Regions from separate parts of the Nitratireductor sp. OM-1 genome, predicted to be linked through region 3. Evidence: riboswitches for the same ligand, from Rfam matches in the RefSeq annotation. Region 3 holds a riboswitch; each other region holds the start of a gene.
What was found. A riboswitch is a leader RNA that binds a small molecule or an ion and turns the genes downstream of it on or off. The one in region 3 is predicted to bind thiamine pyrophosphate.
Positions count from the first base shown of each region.

Region 1: linked by a shared signal. The riboswitch ahead of DEJ54_RS22035 (YkoF family thiamine/hydroxymethylpyrimidine-binding protein) and the one ahead of thiB (thiamine ABC transporter substrate binding subunit) in region 3 are both predicted to bind thiamine pyrophosphate.
Region 2: linked by a shared signal. The riboswitch ahead of thiC (phosphomethylpyrimidine synthase ThiC) and the one ahead of thiB (thiamine ABC transporter substrate binding subunit) in region 3 are both predicted to bind thiamine pyrophosphate.

Region 1 covers NZ_CP029209.1:633,328-637,868, forward strand. The annotation lists gene DEJ54_RS22025 (phosphotransferase family protein) at 1-698, opposite strand, end outside; gene DEJ54_RS22030 (DeoR/GlpR family DNA-binding transcription regulator) at 861-1,622, shown strand; TPP riboswitch at 1,739-1,851, shown strand; gene DEJ54_RS22035 (YkoF family thiamine/hydroxymethylpyrimidine-binding protein) at 1,845-2,453, shown strand; gene DEJ54_RS22040 (ABC transporter permease) at 2,458-3,246, shown strand; gene DEJ54_RS22045 (ABC transporter ATP-binding protein) at 3,243-3,998, shown strand; gene DEJ54_RS22050 (ABC transporter substrate-binding protein) at 3,995-4,541, shown strand, end outside.
Region 2 covers NZ_CP029209.1:792,168-796,708, reverse strand. The annotation lists gene DEJ54_RS22815 (tripartite tricarboxylate transporter permease) at 1-356, shown strand, start outside; gene argE (acetylornithine deacetylase) at 373-1,539, shown strand; TPP riboswitch at 1,649-1,773, shown strand; gene thiC (phosphomethylpyrimidine synthase ThiC) at 1,887-3,704, shown strand; gene thiO (glycine oxidase ThiO) at 3,708-4,541, shown strand, end outside.
Region 3 covers NZ_CP029208.1:677,272-681,812, reverse strand. The annotation lists gene thiP (thiamine/thiamine pyrophosphate ABC transporter permease) at 1-701, opposite strand, end outside; gene thiB (thiamine ABC transporter substrate binding subunit) at 740-1,744, opposite strand; TPP riboswitch at 1,782-1,943, opposite strand; gene DEJ54_RS03165 (thiamine diphosphokinase) at 2,037-2,684, shown strand; gene DEJ54_RS03160 (ABC-F family ATP-binding cassette domain-containing protein) at 2,688-4,499, shown strand.

The sequences.
Region 1 (4,541 bases), on a different replicon from region 3:
TAGCCGAGCAGCGCTTCGGACTCTTCGTCCGAAAAGCTGGCGTTGGAGGAGAGACCCGCCAGATCGAACATCGCCGTCGAGAAGCCGGCATATTCGAAATCGATCAGCCACAGCCGCTTGCCGTCATCCAGAAGGTTGGCCGGCAGGAGGTCGTTGTGACCGAACACGATTGGAAGCGGCGTCTGTACGGCTTCCAGCTCATCGGCCAGCGCGAGATAGGCCGGCAGCTGCTCCGTCATCCGGCTCCCGCCTTCCTTCAGGGTGCGCGCATAGTCGCGGATGACGTGAAACGGCCAGAACATGAAGCCCGGCCCTGAAACATGGTGCGGCATGTCCTGATGAAAGGCGCGAACGATCCTGGCGACGCGTTCAATGTTGGCGCGCACATCGGCTTCGCCGTATGTTTTCGCATTGAGATGTCTGCAAACCATCACGCCGGGCGCCGCATGCTCGACGGATGGTGCTAAGGACGCTAACTCGGCGGCGCGCGCGGTCATCAATTCGCGGTCGCGGATAACGTGATGAAAGGGATAGTCCTTGCCGAAACGGACCACATGGCCGCCGGCATCGTCGGTAACGAGCCAGCTTTCATTGCTGATGCCGCCGACAAGCGGCTCTATCGTGATTGCCCCCTGCCATAGGGGCAGTGCCGCAATCCGATCAGAGCCCGGGGCGGTGATTTCCCGTGCTGCCGTCATGTCTCCTCCCGCAGCCTTTGGCTGTCGATTTTGAGGAAGAATTGATGGGCATCTGTGTGAAGTCAACAGAAAAATGTTGAAGTTTGACCGATTTGCATATTCTTGAATTTCAAATCAGTCATGATAGGGCATAAACGGGCACAACCGGTAAGGGCAACGCAGATGAACTATTCCCCCCGCCATGGTCGGATTCTGGATCTTCTGACAGAGCAGGGCACAATGGGCGTCAATGATCTGGCGCAGCATCTGGAGGTGTCGGTGGAAACCGTCCGCCGCGATGTGAAGGCGCTCGCCGGGCGCGGCGCCATCGTGCGCATGCATGGCGCCATCGCCTTGCCGTCCGTGGTCAGCGAAGCGCCGTTCGAGCGGCGCATGCGGGAGAACCGGCAGGCCAAGGAGACCATCGCCGCACTGGCCGCCTCGACGATCCGCGATGGCGAGTCGGTGATGCTCGACACGGGCACCACTACCAGCCTTCTGGCGCGCGCGCTGCTGGACCACCGGCAGTTGACCGTCGTTACCAACTCATCCGACATCGCCCGCACGCTGGCGACCGTCAATGGCAACAAGGTCTACATGGCCGGCGGAGAGCTGCGCAGCGACAGTGGCTCCGCGCTCGGCTTTTCCGCCATCGAGTTCGTCAGCCGTTTCAGCGTCGATCACGCCATCATTTCCGCCGGCGCGGTGAACGCGGTGACCGGCATCATGGATTACGATCTGGAGGAGGCGCAGTTCGGCAATGCGGTTCTGGCGCGTGGTCGCCGCCGGGTTGTCGTGACCGATGCTTCCAAGTTCGGCCGGAAGGGGCTGGTGCGCGTCTGCTCCTTTGCCGAAGTCGATTCGCTGATCGTCGACAGTATGCCGCCGGAAGACCTGTCCGAAGCGCTCCGTCTGGCCGATGTGACGGTTACCTGCCCCGCCTGACGGGGGCGTTCAGCCCACCGGCGCACCACGCCTGTGGGAAAGCTGTACATTTGTTCTCCGACAAAACAGTTCCTGCACAATCAACTTGCTTTCCGTCTCGGGATTTGGTTCGTTCCGCGCATCCACAGGGGTGCCGCGTATCGCCGCGGCTGAGATGAGGGTGCAAATCCTCGGGCCCTAGAAGCTGATCTGGGTAATGCCAGCGGAGCAAGGAGGACAATCATGTTCGCAGGTGCGCAGCTTTCCCTTTATCCGATGACCGACAATTTCGTCGACGTCATCATGTCGTCGCTCTCCGCGTTCGATCCTTACCGGGACCGGTTGCGGATCGAGACCGACGATATCTCCACGCTCGTCGTCGGCCCGCCCGAAGTGCTGTTTCCGGCGCTGCGCGATTTCTACGTCGCCGCCGCATCCACCCGCCATCATGTGGTGCTGCGCGCCACGCTATCGCGCGGCTGCCCCGGCGAGCCCGACGATCCGATCTGCAGCACCTCTGCACTCGCCAATCCGTCAGAGCCGCTCGCCGAACGTCAGAAGGCGGCGCTTGCAGCAGTGGCCAATGCCAAGACCACGTCGGAAATCGCACGCGCGCAGTTCTCGCTTTACGTGATGGGCGCCGGCGATCACATGGCGGAGATCATGGGCTGCATCGACTTCCTGAAGTCGAGCGGCGTCTTTGACCGCTCCAAGAATTTCTGCAGCCGTCTCACCGGCGATGCAGGCCCGGTTTTCGCAACGCTCGAACAGGCCTTCTGCCGGTTCGGTCCGCCCGAAGGCCATGTGACGGTCGATCTCACCGTTTCCGCCAACAGCCCCTCCACGGCCTGACCCCATGTCTCAGGGTCGGCCCCGTCCTGCGGGCGGACGGCTGGTGCGCGGCTTGCCTGCCCTGGCAAGCGTTGCCGGTGCGATCCTCCTTTGGGAAATCTATGTGCGGCTGTCGGGCATTTCGCCGCTGGTTCTGCCTGCGCCCTCGCGCGTCATCGAACAGATGGGCGTCAACCGCGCCCTCCTGTGGGAGAACACGCTGCCAACGCTGAGCGCGACGCTGACCGGCTTTGCCTTCTCCGTCAGCATCGCCTTTGCCCTCTCGGTGGCGCTCGATTTCCTGCCGAAGCTGCGGCGGGCGCTGTTCCCGATCTTTGTCGTCAGCCAGACCCTGCCGCTGGTGGCCATCGCGCCGCTGGCCGTCCTGTGGTTCGGTTTCGGTCTCACACCGAAAATCCTGCTCGTGGCGCTCGTCACCTTCTTTCCCATGCTGGTGGCGCTGGTCGATGGCTACGAATCCACCGATCCCGAAATCGAAACGCTGATGCGCTCCATGGGCGCGTCGCGGTGGAAAGTGTTCCGGGCGGCGCGCTTTCCCTCGGCCATGCCCTATTTCTTCGCCGGCCTGCGGATTTCGATCACCTATGCCGTGGTCGCCGCGATCTTCTCCGAATATGTCGGCGCGCGCGCCGGGCTCGGCATTGTCATTCTCAACGCCAAGAACAGCTTTCGCCCGGATCTCATGCTGGCAGCGGTCGTGGTCAGCTCCACGCTGACGCTGGTGCTCTTCGGCGTCTCGGCGCTTCTGCAACGCGCGCTGCTGCGCTGGCGTGAAGCGGGGCAGACACGATGAGCGCCCTGGAAATGCGCAATGTTGGCGTGAGGCTTGGCGAAACCGCCGTGCTCGACGATGTGTCGCTGCATGTGGGGCAGGGGGAGTTCGTCTCCATTCTCGGCCCTTCGGGAGCGGGAAAATCCACCCTGTTTCGCCTGCTCACCGGCGCGCTTGCGCCGGATCGCGGCGAGATCCTGCGCGATGGCGCGCCGCTGAAGCGCGATGGCCAGACCTTCGCCTTCATGCCGCAGCGCGACGCGCTGATGCCCTGGCGACGCATCATCGACAACGTCATTCTGGGGCTGGAAGTGCAGGGTGTGCCCCGCGCCGAGGCGCGCGCCCGCGCGCTGCCGCTGTTCGCCGAATTCGGGCTGGAAGGCTTTGAACAGCGCTATCCGGCGGAACTCTCGGGCGGCATGCGTCAGCGCGCAGCCCTTCTGCGCACGGTCATTCAGGCCCGCCCGATCCAGCTTCTCGATGAACCCTTCGGCGCACTCGACGCGCTCACCCGCGCGCAGATGCAGCGCTGGCTGGAAGACCGCTGGCGCGCTGCACGCTGGACCACGCTGCTCGTGACCCATGACGTGCGCGAAGCAGTGGCCCTTTCAGACCGCATCTATGTGCTGTCGCGCCGTCCCGCCCGCGTGATTTCCGAAGTCGTCGTCCGCGCCCCGCGCCCGCGCCTTGGCGCGCCCCTGCCGGACGAAGCCCGCGCGCTGGAAGAAGACCTTTTGAACACCTTGCTCAGTCAGACAGGAGAAAGACCATGAAGAGCCTGATAGCCGCAGCCCTGATGCTCGGCGCGATGGCGCTGCCGGCAACGGCGCAGGAACGCCTGAGCGTCGCGCTGGACTGGACGCCCAACACCAACCATGTGGGGCTCTACGTCGCCCAGGCGAAGGGCTGGTTCAAGGATGCCGGCCTTGATGTCGAAATCCTGCCCTACACCGACACGTCCTCCGGCACGCTGGTTGCCACGGGCGTTGCCGAATTCGGCATTCTCAGCTCCATCGGCTTCTACAGCCAGCGCGCCACGGGCGCCGACCTCACGGTCGTCATGGCGGTGATGCAGCACGAGACGGGCCGCCTCGTCTTCAATGGCGAGCGTGAAGACATCCAGCGCCCGGCCGATCTCGATGGCATGACCTATGCCGGGTTCGGCAGCGCATGGGAGCAGGCCCTCATCTCCACCATCATCCAGAACGATGGCGGCAAGGGCGAATTCGAGACCGTCACGCTCGGCACCTCTGCCTATGAGGCGCTTGCCAACGGCACGATCGATTTCACGCTCGAGGTCAGCACCTGGGAAGGTG
Region 2 (4,541 bases), on a different replicon from region 3:
CGTCGATCCCGCAGGTGCTTCTGACGCCTGTGGTCCTGATGCTGTGCGTCTATGGCATCTATTCGATTTCCAGCAACATGTTCGACGTCACCGTCCTGCTCATCATGGGCGTGGTCGGCTTCATCATGCTGCTTTTGAACATCCCCCCGGCGCCGTTCCTGATCGCCTTCATTCTGGGGCCGATGTTCGAGGACAATCTGCGCCGCGCGCTGGCCATTTCGCGCGGTGACCCGTCCGTCTTCTTCCAGTCCGCCATTTCCTGGATTTTCGCAGGTCTGATCGTGTTCTTCGTCGGCCTGACGATCCGCCGGGAGTGGCAAAAATACCGAGAGAACCGTGCTGCACAGAATGCCTGAGGCCGAAAAGTCCACCATGTCACTGCTTGAGAATGCCAAGAGCCACCTGAAGGATCTGGTCGCCTTCGATACGACGAGCCGCTACACGAACCGGCCGCTCATCGACCACATGGCGGCGTTCCTGCGGGAATACGGCATCGAGCCGGTCATTTTGCTGGACGAGACGGGCGAGAAGGCAAACTTGATCGCCCGCATCGGCCCTGCCGACGTTCCCGGCGTCGTGCTGTCCGGCCACACCGATGTGGTGCCGGCGCTGGAAAAGGGCTGGACTTCCGGTCCGTTCGACCTGACCGAGCGCGACGGAAAGCTCTATGGCCGCGGAAGCTGCGACATGAAGGGCTTTGCCGCCTGTGTCATGGCGATGGTGCCGCAGCTTGCAGCCGCGAAGCTGGAAAGGCCGGTCTGGCTCTGCTTCTCGCATGACGAGGAAGTGGGCTGCCTCGGTGCGCCGGCCATCGCCGAATGGCTGGCCGCGCTCGACGTGCCGCCCATGCTGGCGATCATCGGCGAGCCGACCGACATGACGCTGGTGACCGGCCAGAAGGGCAAGATCGCCATGCGCTGCCATGTGCATGGCACGTCCGGCCACTCCTCCTTCGCGCCTGATCACGTCAACGCCATCGACTATGCGGCGCGCATCGTTTCGATGATCGCCGAACGCGGCGAGCAGATCGGCGAGGAAGGCCCCTTCGACCGCGACTTCACGGTGCCGCATTCGACCATGCTGGCGACCATGATTTCCGGCGGTGTCGCGACCAATGTGACGCCGGATCTGTGCAGCTTCACCTTCGAGATCCGCAGCCTGCCGACCCATGATGCGCGGGCCGAACTGGAATCTCTGAAAAAGCGCGCAAACGAAGAAATTTTGCCGAAAATGCAGGCGAAATGCGCCGAAACCGGCATCGAATGGGAAGAAATTTTCGCCTATCCGGCGATGGGCGACAGCACGTCGACCGACGGCTTCGCCTTCTTCCGCGACATCATGCCGGAATGGTCCGGCAAGGTGTCCTACGGTTCGGAAGGCGGTGTGTTCGAGACCATCGGCGGCATCCCTTCGGTGATTGTCGGCCCCGGCTCGATCCGCCAGGCGCATAAGCCGGATGAGTTCGTTGCCATCGAGCAGCTGGACCTTTGCCTCGATTTCCTGGGCAAGGTCGCCCGGAAGGTCACCGAACCGGCCTGACCTAAGCTTTCCGGCCCGGCCGCTCATCGCGGCCGGCCCTCCCCTGACGCAGAGTTCTGCACAACCGCGTCAGCCTGCTTGACAAGCAGCACCGCCTTCGCCCACCCTAAAGCCTCACCTGGGGGGTCCCGCCAAGGGGCTGAGATTCTGCTGGCATGGTTTTCCATGCAGCGCAGTGACCCGATGAACCTGATCCAGTTCATACTGGCGTAGGGATGGTGCATGCTTGGCGGGTCACAGGCTTATCGCGGCCGAAAACCGTTTCCGTACAGGAACGTCACAGCTCTTCCTCCTCTCGGCACGAACTGGGTCTCCATTGCTGAACGAGCAGAGGAGGCTCTGAACCCATGGACGCATTTGCCCCGACCGTAACCACCGGCCCGTTGCCGGCGTCGCGCAAGGTCTACAAACCCGGAACGCTTCACCCCGAGATTCGCGTGCCCATGCGCGAAATCGCCGTGCATCCAAGCGCCGGCGAACCGCCGGTGACCGTCTACGATTCCTCCGGCCCATACTCTGATCCCGACATGCTGATCGAGATCGACAGGGGCCTGCCGCGCATCCGCGAAGCCTGGGTAAAGGCGCGCGGCGACGTGGAAGCCTATGAGGGACGCCACGTCAAACCGGAAGACAATGGTTTTGCCACCGGCGACCGGCTGACGCCGGAATTTCCCATTCGCCATCAGCCGCTGAAAGCGAAGGACGGCAAGGCCGTCACGCAGCTCGCCTATGCGCGCGCCGGCATCATCACGCCGGAGATGGAATTCATCGCCATCCGTGAAAATCTCGGACGCGCGCAGGCCAAGGCCGCGCTTGCCCGCGACGGCGAGAGCTTTGGCGCATCGATCCCCGATTTCGTGACGCCGGAATTCGTGCGTGACGAGGTGGCGCGCGGCCGGGCTGTGATCCCCTCCAACATCAACCACCCGGAAGCCGAGCCGATGATCATCGGCCGCAACTTCCTCGTGAAGATCAACGCCAATATCGGCAATTCCGCCGTCACCTCCTCCATGGCAGAGGAAGTGGAAAAGATGGTGTGGGCGACGCGCTGGGGTGGCGATACGGTGATGGACCTGTCGACCGGCCGCAACATTCACAACATCCGCGAATGGATCATCCGCAATTCGCCCGTGCCGATCGGTACCGTGCCGATCTATCAGGCGCTGGAAAAGGTGAACGGCATTGCCGAAGATCTGAACTGGGAGGTGTTCCGCGACACGCTGATCGAACAGGCCGAACAGGGCGTCGACTATTTCACCATCCATGCGGGTGTGCGCCTGCACTACATTCCGCTGACGGTCGACCGTGTCACGGGCATCGTTTCGCGCGGCGGCTCGATCATGGCCAAGTGGTGCCTGCACCACCACAAGGAGAGCTTTCTCTACGAGAACTTTGCGGAAATCTGCGACATCTGCCGCGCCTATGACGTGTCGTTCTCGCTGGGCGACGGCCTGCGGCCCGGCTCCATCGCCGACGCCAATGACGCAGCCCAGTTTGCCGAGCTGGAAACGCTGGGCGAACTGACGAAGATCGCCTGGGAGAAGGACTGCCAGGTCATCATCGAAGGCCCCGGTCATGTGCCCATGCACAAGATCAAGGAAAACATGGACAAGCAGCTCGAGGTCTGCGGCGAGGCTCCGTTCTATACGCTTGGGCCGCTCACCACGGACATTGCGCCGGGCTATGACCACATCACGAGCGGCATCGGCGCGGCGATGATCGGCTGGTATGGCACGGCCATGCTCTGCTACGTCACGCCGAAAGAGCATCTGGGCCTGCCTGACCGCGATGACGTGAAGACAGGCGTCATCACCTACAAGATCGCAGCGCATGCGGCGGACCTCGCCAAGGGGCATCCGGCGGCGAAGATCCGCGATGATGCGCTTTCGCGGGCGCGCTTCGAGTTCCGCTGGGAGGATCAGTTCAACCTCTCGCTGGACCCGGAAACGGCGCGTAATTTCCATGATCAGACCCTGCCGAAGGAGGCGCACAAGGTGGCGCATTTCTGCTCCATGTGCGGCCCGAAATTCTGCTCCATGCGCATTTCCCACGACATCCGCGCCGAGGCGCAGAAGGAGGGGATGGCGAAGATGGCGGAGAAGTTCCGCGAGGGCGGCGATCTCTACATGCCGCTCGACCAGGTGGCGGCGGAGAACGGGGACTGACCCATGCATGTCCTCATTCGCGGGGCCGGCATTGCCGGCCTCACGCTGGCCCATGAGCTTGTCCGGGCGGGCGCGCAGGTGACTGTCTGCGACGTTCGCGCCGGACCGGCGGGCAGCGCCTCATGGCTTGCCGGCGGGATGCTTGCGCCCTGGTGCGAGCGCGAGAGCGCGGAGGAGCCGGTTCTGACACTGGGACGCCTTGCGGCGGACTGGTGGGACGGGGCGCTGCCCGGCCATGTGTTGCACAATGGAACGCTGGTGGTCGCGCCTGCGCGCGATGCGGCGGAACTCAACCGCTTCGCCACCCGCACGGGCGGCCATGATTGGCTGGATGGCGACGGCGTGGCGGCACTGGAGCCGGACCTTGCCGGGCGGTTTCGGCGTGGGCTTTTCTTCCGTGATGAAGCGCATCTCGACCCGCGCCGGGCGATGACGGCGCTGATAACCGCGTTGAAAACGGCGGGAGTACGCTTTGCTTACGGTAACGATACGCCGGTTGAGGCGGACAGGATTGCCGATTGCACCGGCATGGCGGCGGCTGATGACGAGCTGCGTGGAGTGCGTGGCGAAATGCTTCTGCTGCGCACGAAAGAGATCAGCCTTTCACGCCCGGTGCGTCTGCTTCATCCGCGCATTCCGGTCTATATCGTGCCGCGCGAGGGGCATCACTTCATGGTCGGCGCGACGATGATCGAAAGCGATGATGACGGGCCGATCAGCGCCCGCTCGACAATGGAACTCCTGAACGCGGCCTACAGCCTGCACCCGGCCTTTGCGGAAGCGAAGATCGTGGAGACGGGCGCCGGTGTGCGCCCGGCCTATGCCGACAATCTGCCG
Region 3 (4,541 bases):
GGGTCGAAGTCGAACCGCAGCGCCTGATAGATCGCCACTTCCAGCGTTGTCGCGCGGGGTCCGCCGCCAAGCAGCAGGACGATGGTGAACGAGGTCACGCACAGCATGAAGACGAGACCGGCAATGCCGGGAAGGGCCGCGCGCATGGCCGGCCATTCGAGAAACCGGAACGAGGCGCGCGCGCCCATGCCGAGCTGGGCCGCAAGACGCCACTGGTCGGCGGGCACGCTTTCCAGCGCGTTCAGGAACAGGCGCGTGGCAAGCGGCAGATTGAAGAAGACATGGGCGACCAGAATGCCCGAAAGCCCGTAAATACCGGGCCAGTGCTCATTGAAGAGCACGGACAGGAAAGGCGCGAAAATCCCCGCTCTTCCCAGAAGCGCCAGAATGCCGAGCGCCGCCACAATGGCGGGAAGCGCAAGCGGCACGGCAAACAGGCGCAGGATGAAGGCGCGCCCCACAAATGCGGGATGGCGCGCCAGCGCGCGCGCCAGAAGGATCGCCGGCACGACTGATAAAAGCGTCGATAACAGCGCCTGCCAGAGCGTGAAGCGGGCGATCCGCAGCAGATAGGCGTCGAAAGCTGCAAACGCGCCCGTACCCTGTTGCAGGGCCTCCACGGCAAGGCCCGCAAAGGCTCCGCCGATCAGCAGGCCGACAGCGGCCAGCGCAAGCCGTCCCGCTGCGATACGCCTGTCCATGAGGGGGCGTCTTTCCATGTCGGGCGCGCGCGAAACGGTCAGCGGCTCATCACCGAAAGCCACTCATCGACCCAGGCCTTGCGGTTTTCCGCCACCTCTTTCGATGAGAATTCGAGCGTCTCGCCCGGCTTCACCAGAGTGTCGAACACCGGGTTGAGCGGCTCCGATGTCTCGCCGGCCGGGAACATCCAGTTGGTTTCGGGAATCGCGTCCTGGAAGCCGGGGCCGGTCATGAAGGCGAGGAATTTCTGCGCCAGCGGGTTTTCCGCACCCTTCACGGTCTGTGCTGCCACTTCCACCTGAAGATAATGCCCTTCTTCAAAGCCCGCCGCCTTGTAGCGCTCGGAATCTTCGGCAATCTGGTGATAGGCGGGCGAGGTGGTGTAGGACAGCACCATCGGCGCTTCGCCGCTGGTGAACAGGCCATAGGCCTCGCTCCAGCCCGGCGTCACCGTCAGCACCTTGTCCTGCAGTTTGCCCCAGGCGTCCGCTGCGTCGTCGCCGTAGACGGCCTTCATCCAGAGCAGCAGTCCGAGGCCCGGCGTGGAGGTGCGCGGGTCCTGAATGGCGATCTTCAGATTACTGTCGCTCTCCACCAGCTCCTTCAGGCTTGCCGGCGGGGTCTCGATGGCCTCGGTGTCATAGACAAAGGCGAAATAGCCGTAGTCGAACGGAACGAACGTGTCGTCCTCGAACCCGCCCGGCACGTTCACCCTGCCCATTTCGACGCCATGGGGCGCAAACAGGCCGGTCTCGCGGGCCTCGTGCACGAGGTTGTTGTCGAGACCGAGCACGATGTCGGCCTTGGTCGATTTGCCTTCGAGCTTCACGCGGTTCAGAAGCGCCACGCCATCGGCCACGGAAACGAAATCCACGTCGCAGCCGCATTCCGCCTCGAACGCCTTCTCCACCGCCGGGCCGGGGCCCCAGTCGGAGGTGAAGCTCTCATAGGTGTAGACGGTGAGCTTGTCTTCGGCCGCCGCATGGCCGGCCATGGCCAGCGTGCCAAGCGCCATGGTGGAAAGCAGGGTGGTCGCGCGCATCTGCGCCTCCTCTCGTTTGGTTGGGGAATGAGGCGCTGTGCGAATAGCGTCTAATCCCTCCGCCGGTGCAAACCGGATCAGGTTCAGCGGGTTGGCCGGGTTCCACTGATGCGGCTTTCCCTTGATCAAGGCAAAGCTGCATCCGTTTCAACCACTGGGCCTCTCAGCCGGCAATCCGCCGGCACCCCGTTAGAGCGACCGGGAAAATAGGGCGCGGCAGGGGCCGGCGCAAGAGGCGGAATGGCGCGAACGCCGTTGGCGCTTGCCCGCCGGCATGATATGGGCCTCGACCATGAGCCTGTTTACCCTTCTCCTGGGCGGAGATCTCACACGCACGCCGGCACTCGATGCCGAAATCGCCGACAGCCGCATCATCGCGGCTGATTCAGGCATGCGTCACGCAGCGCTTCTGGGCGTTATGCCGGAGCTGTGGGTCGGCGATTTCGATTCCGAGCCGTACGGCATGGCCGAGGCCTATGCCCGGGTGCCGCGCCGCGCCTTTCCCGCCGACAAGGACAAGACGGACGGGGAACTCGCCATCGCTGCAGCGCTGGAAGCGGGCGCGACGAGCCTCGTTCTCGTGGGTGCTTTCGGCGGCGCGCGGCCCGATCACATGTTCCTGCATCTCGCGCAGGCGCTTCAGCTTTCAGAACAGGGCATTAAGACGCGGCTGACAAGCGGCGTGCAGGAAGGCGTGCCGCTGCTGCCCGGCATGCGCCATCGCTTCGACTATCCGCAGAAAACGCTGTTTTCGATCCTCGGCTTTTCGGCCCTTTCCGGCCTCACCGTGGAAGGGGCCAAATGGCCGCTCGATGCGGTCGAGGTTCCTTTCGGTTCGTCGCTGACCCTTTCCAATGTGGTCGATGGCGAACTCGCGGTTACCCTCAAAGAGGGCAGGGCGCTGCTGGTCGCCCATCTTTCCAACGACGGAGAACACTGATCCATGGCGCCGCCTCTTTTAAAGCTTGATGGCATTCGCCTGACCTTCGGCGGCACGCCGCTGCTCGATGGCGCATCGCTGATGGTCGGCCCCGGCGAGCGGCTGGCGCTGGTCGGGCGCAACGGCTCCGGCAAGTCGACGCTTCTGAAGATCGCCGCCGGCCTCGTGGAGCCGCAGGATGGCGAGGTGTTCCGCCAGCCGACGGCGACCGTGCGCTATCTGCCCCAGTCACCCGACTGGCAGGGTTTTTCGACCGTGCGCGCCTATGTGGAGGCCGGTCTCGGCCCGGCGGACGACATCAACCGTGTGGCGCTGGTCATCGACCGGCTGGGCCTGTCCGGCGATGAAGACCCGGCAACGCTGTCGGGCGGCGAGGCGCGCCGTGCAGCGCTCGCCCGGGTGCTTGCGCCCGAGCCTGATCTGCTGTTGCTGGACGAGCCGACCAACCATCTCGACCTCGCCACCATCGAATGGCTGGAAGAAGAGCTGCAGCGCACGTCTTCAGCCCTTGTCACCATCTCGCATGACCGTCGTTTTCTCGAACGCGTGAGCCGCGCAACCGTCTGGCTCGACCGTGGCGTCACGCGCAGGCTCGACAAGGGCTTTGCCCATTTCGAGGACTGGCGCGATCAGGTGCTGGAGGAGGAAGAGCGCGATCAGCACAAGCTTGCCCGCAAGATCGAGCGCGAGGAACACTGGCTGCGCTATGGCGTCACCGCGCGCCGCAAGCGTAATGTGCGCCGTCTGGGCGAGCTGCATGCGCTGCGCGAAAAGCATCGCAGCCATCGCGGTGCGGAAGGCGTGGCCACCATGACGGCCAGCGACGCCGCCGAATCCGGCAAGCTGGTCATCGAGGCAAAGGGCCTCGCCAAGTCCTATGACGGGCTTCAGGTGGTGAAGGATTTCTCCACGCGCATCCTGCGCGGCGACCGTGTTGGCCTTGTCGGCCCCAATGGAGCCGGCAAGACGACGCTGATCAATCTTCTGACCGGCAAGCTCGAGCCAGACGAAGGCTCGCTGCGGCTCGGCGCAAATCTGGAAATCGCCATTCTGGACCAGAAGCGCGCTCTGGACCCGCTGGAGACTCTGTCTCATTTCCTCACCGATGGCCGTGGCGACAGTGTCGTGGTCAACGGGCAGGAGCGGCATGTCGTCTCCTACATGAAGGACTTCCTGTTCAAGCCCGAGCAGGCGCGCACGCCCATCCGCGAGCTCTCCGGTGGCGAGCGCGCGCGGCTTGTGCTCGCCCGCCTTCTGGCCCGCCCGGCCAATCTTCTCGTACTCGATGAGCCGACTAACGATCTCGACATGGAAACGCTCGATCTCCTGCAGGAGCTTGTCGAGGGCTTCCCCGGCACCGTGCTGCTCGTCAGCCATGACCGCGACTTCCTCGACCGCACGGTCACGAGCACCATTGCGCCGGCCGGCGATGGCCGCTGGATCGAATATGCCGGCGGCTATGCCGACATGATGGCGCAGCGCAAGGGCGAGGAGCTGGAGCGGCGCAAGGCGCGCACGGCAGAGCAGCAGAAGGCCAGGTCAGCCGGCAATGCAGGTGCGCCGAGGGCAGCTTCGAAGAAGCTCTCCTACAAGCAGAAATTCGCACTGGAGACCCTGCCGAAGAAGCTCGATGAGCTGGCTGACGAAATTGCGGCTCTGGAGAAAAAGCTCGCCGATCCCAACCTCTACACGCGCGATGCCGCCGCCTTTCAGCGCTTTTCCAAGGAGCTGGATGACGCGCGCGCCAGCAGCGAGAAGATGGAAGAAGAGTGGCTGGAACTCGAAATGCTGCGCGAGGAAATCGAAGGCGCTTAGCGGTTTTTGCTGAAGGGTTCCGCTTCGCTTCTTCGCTCGCTT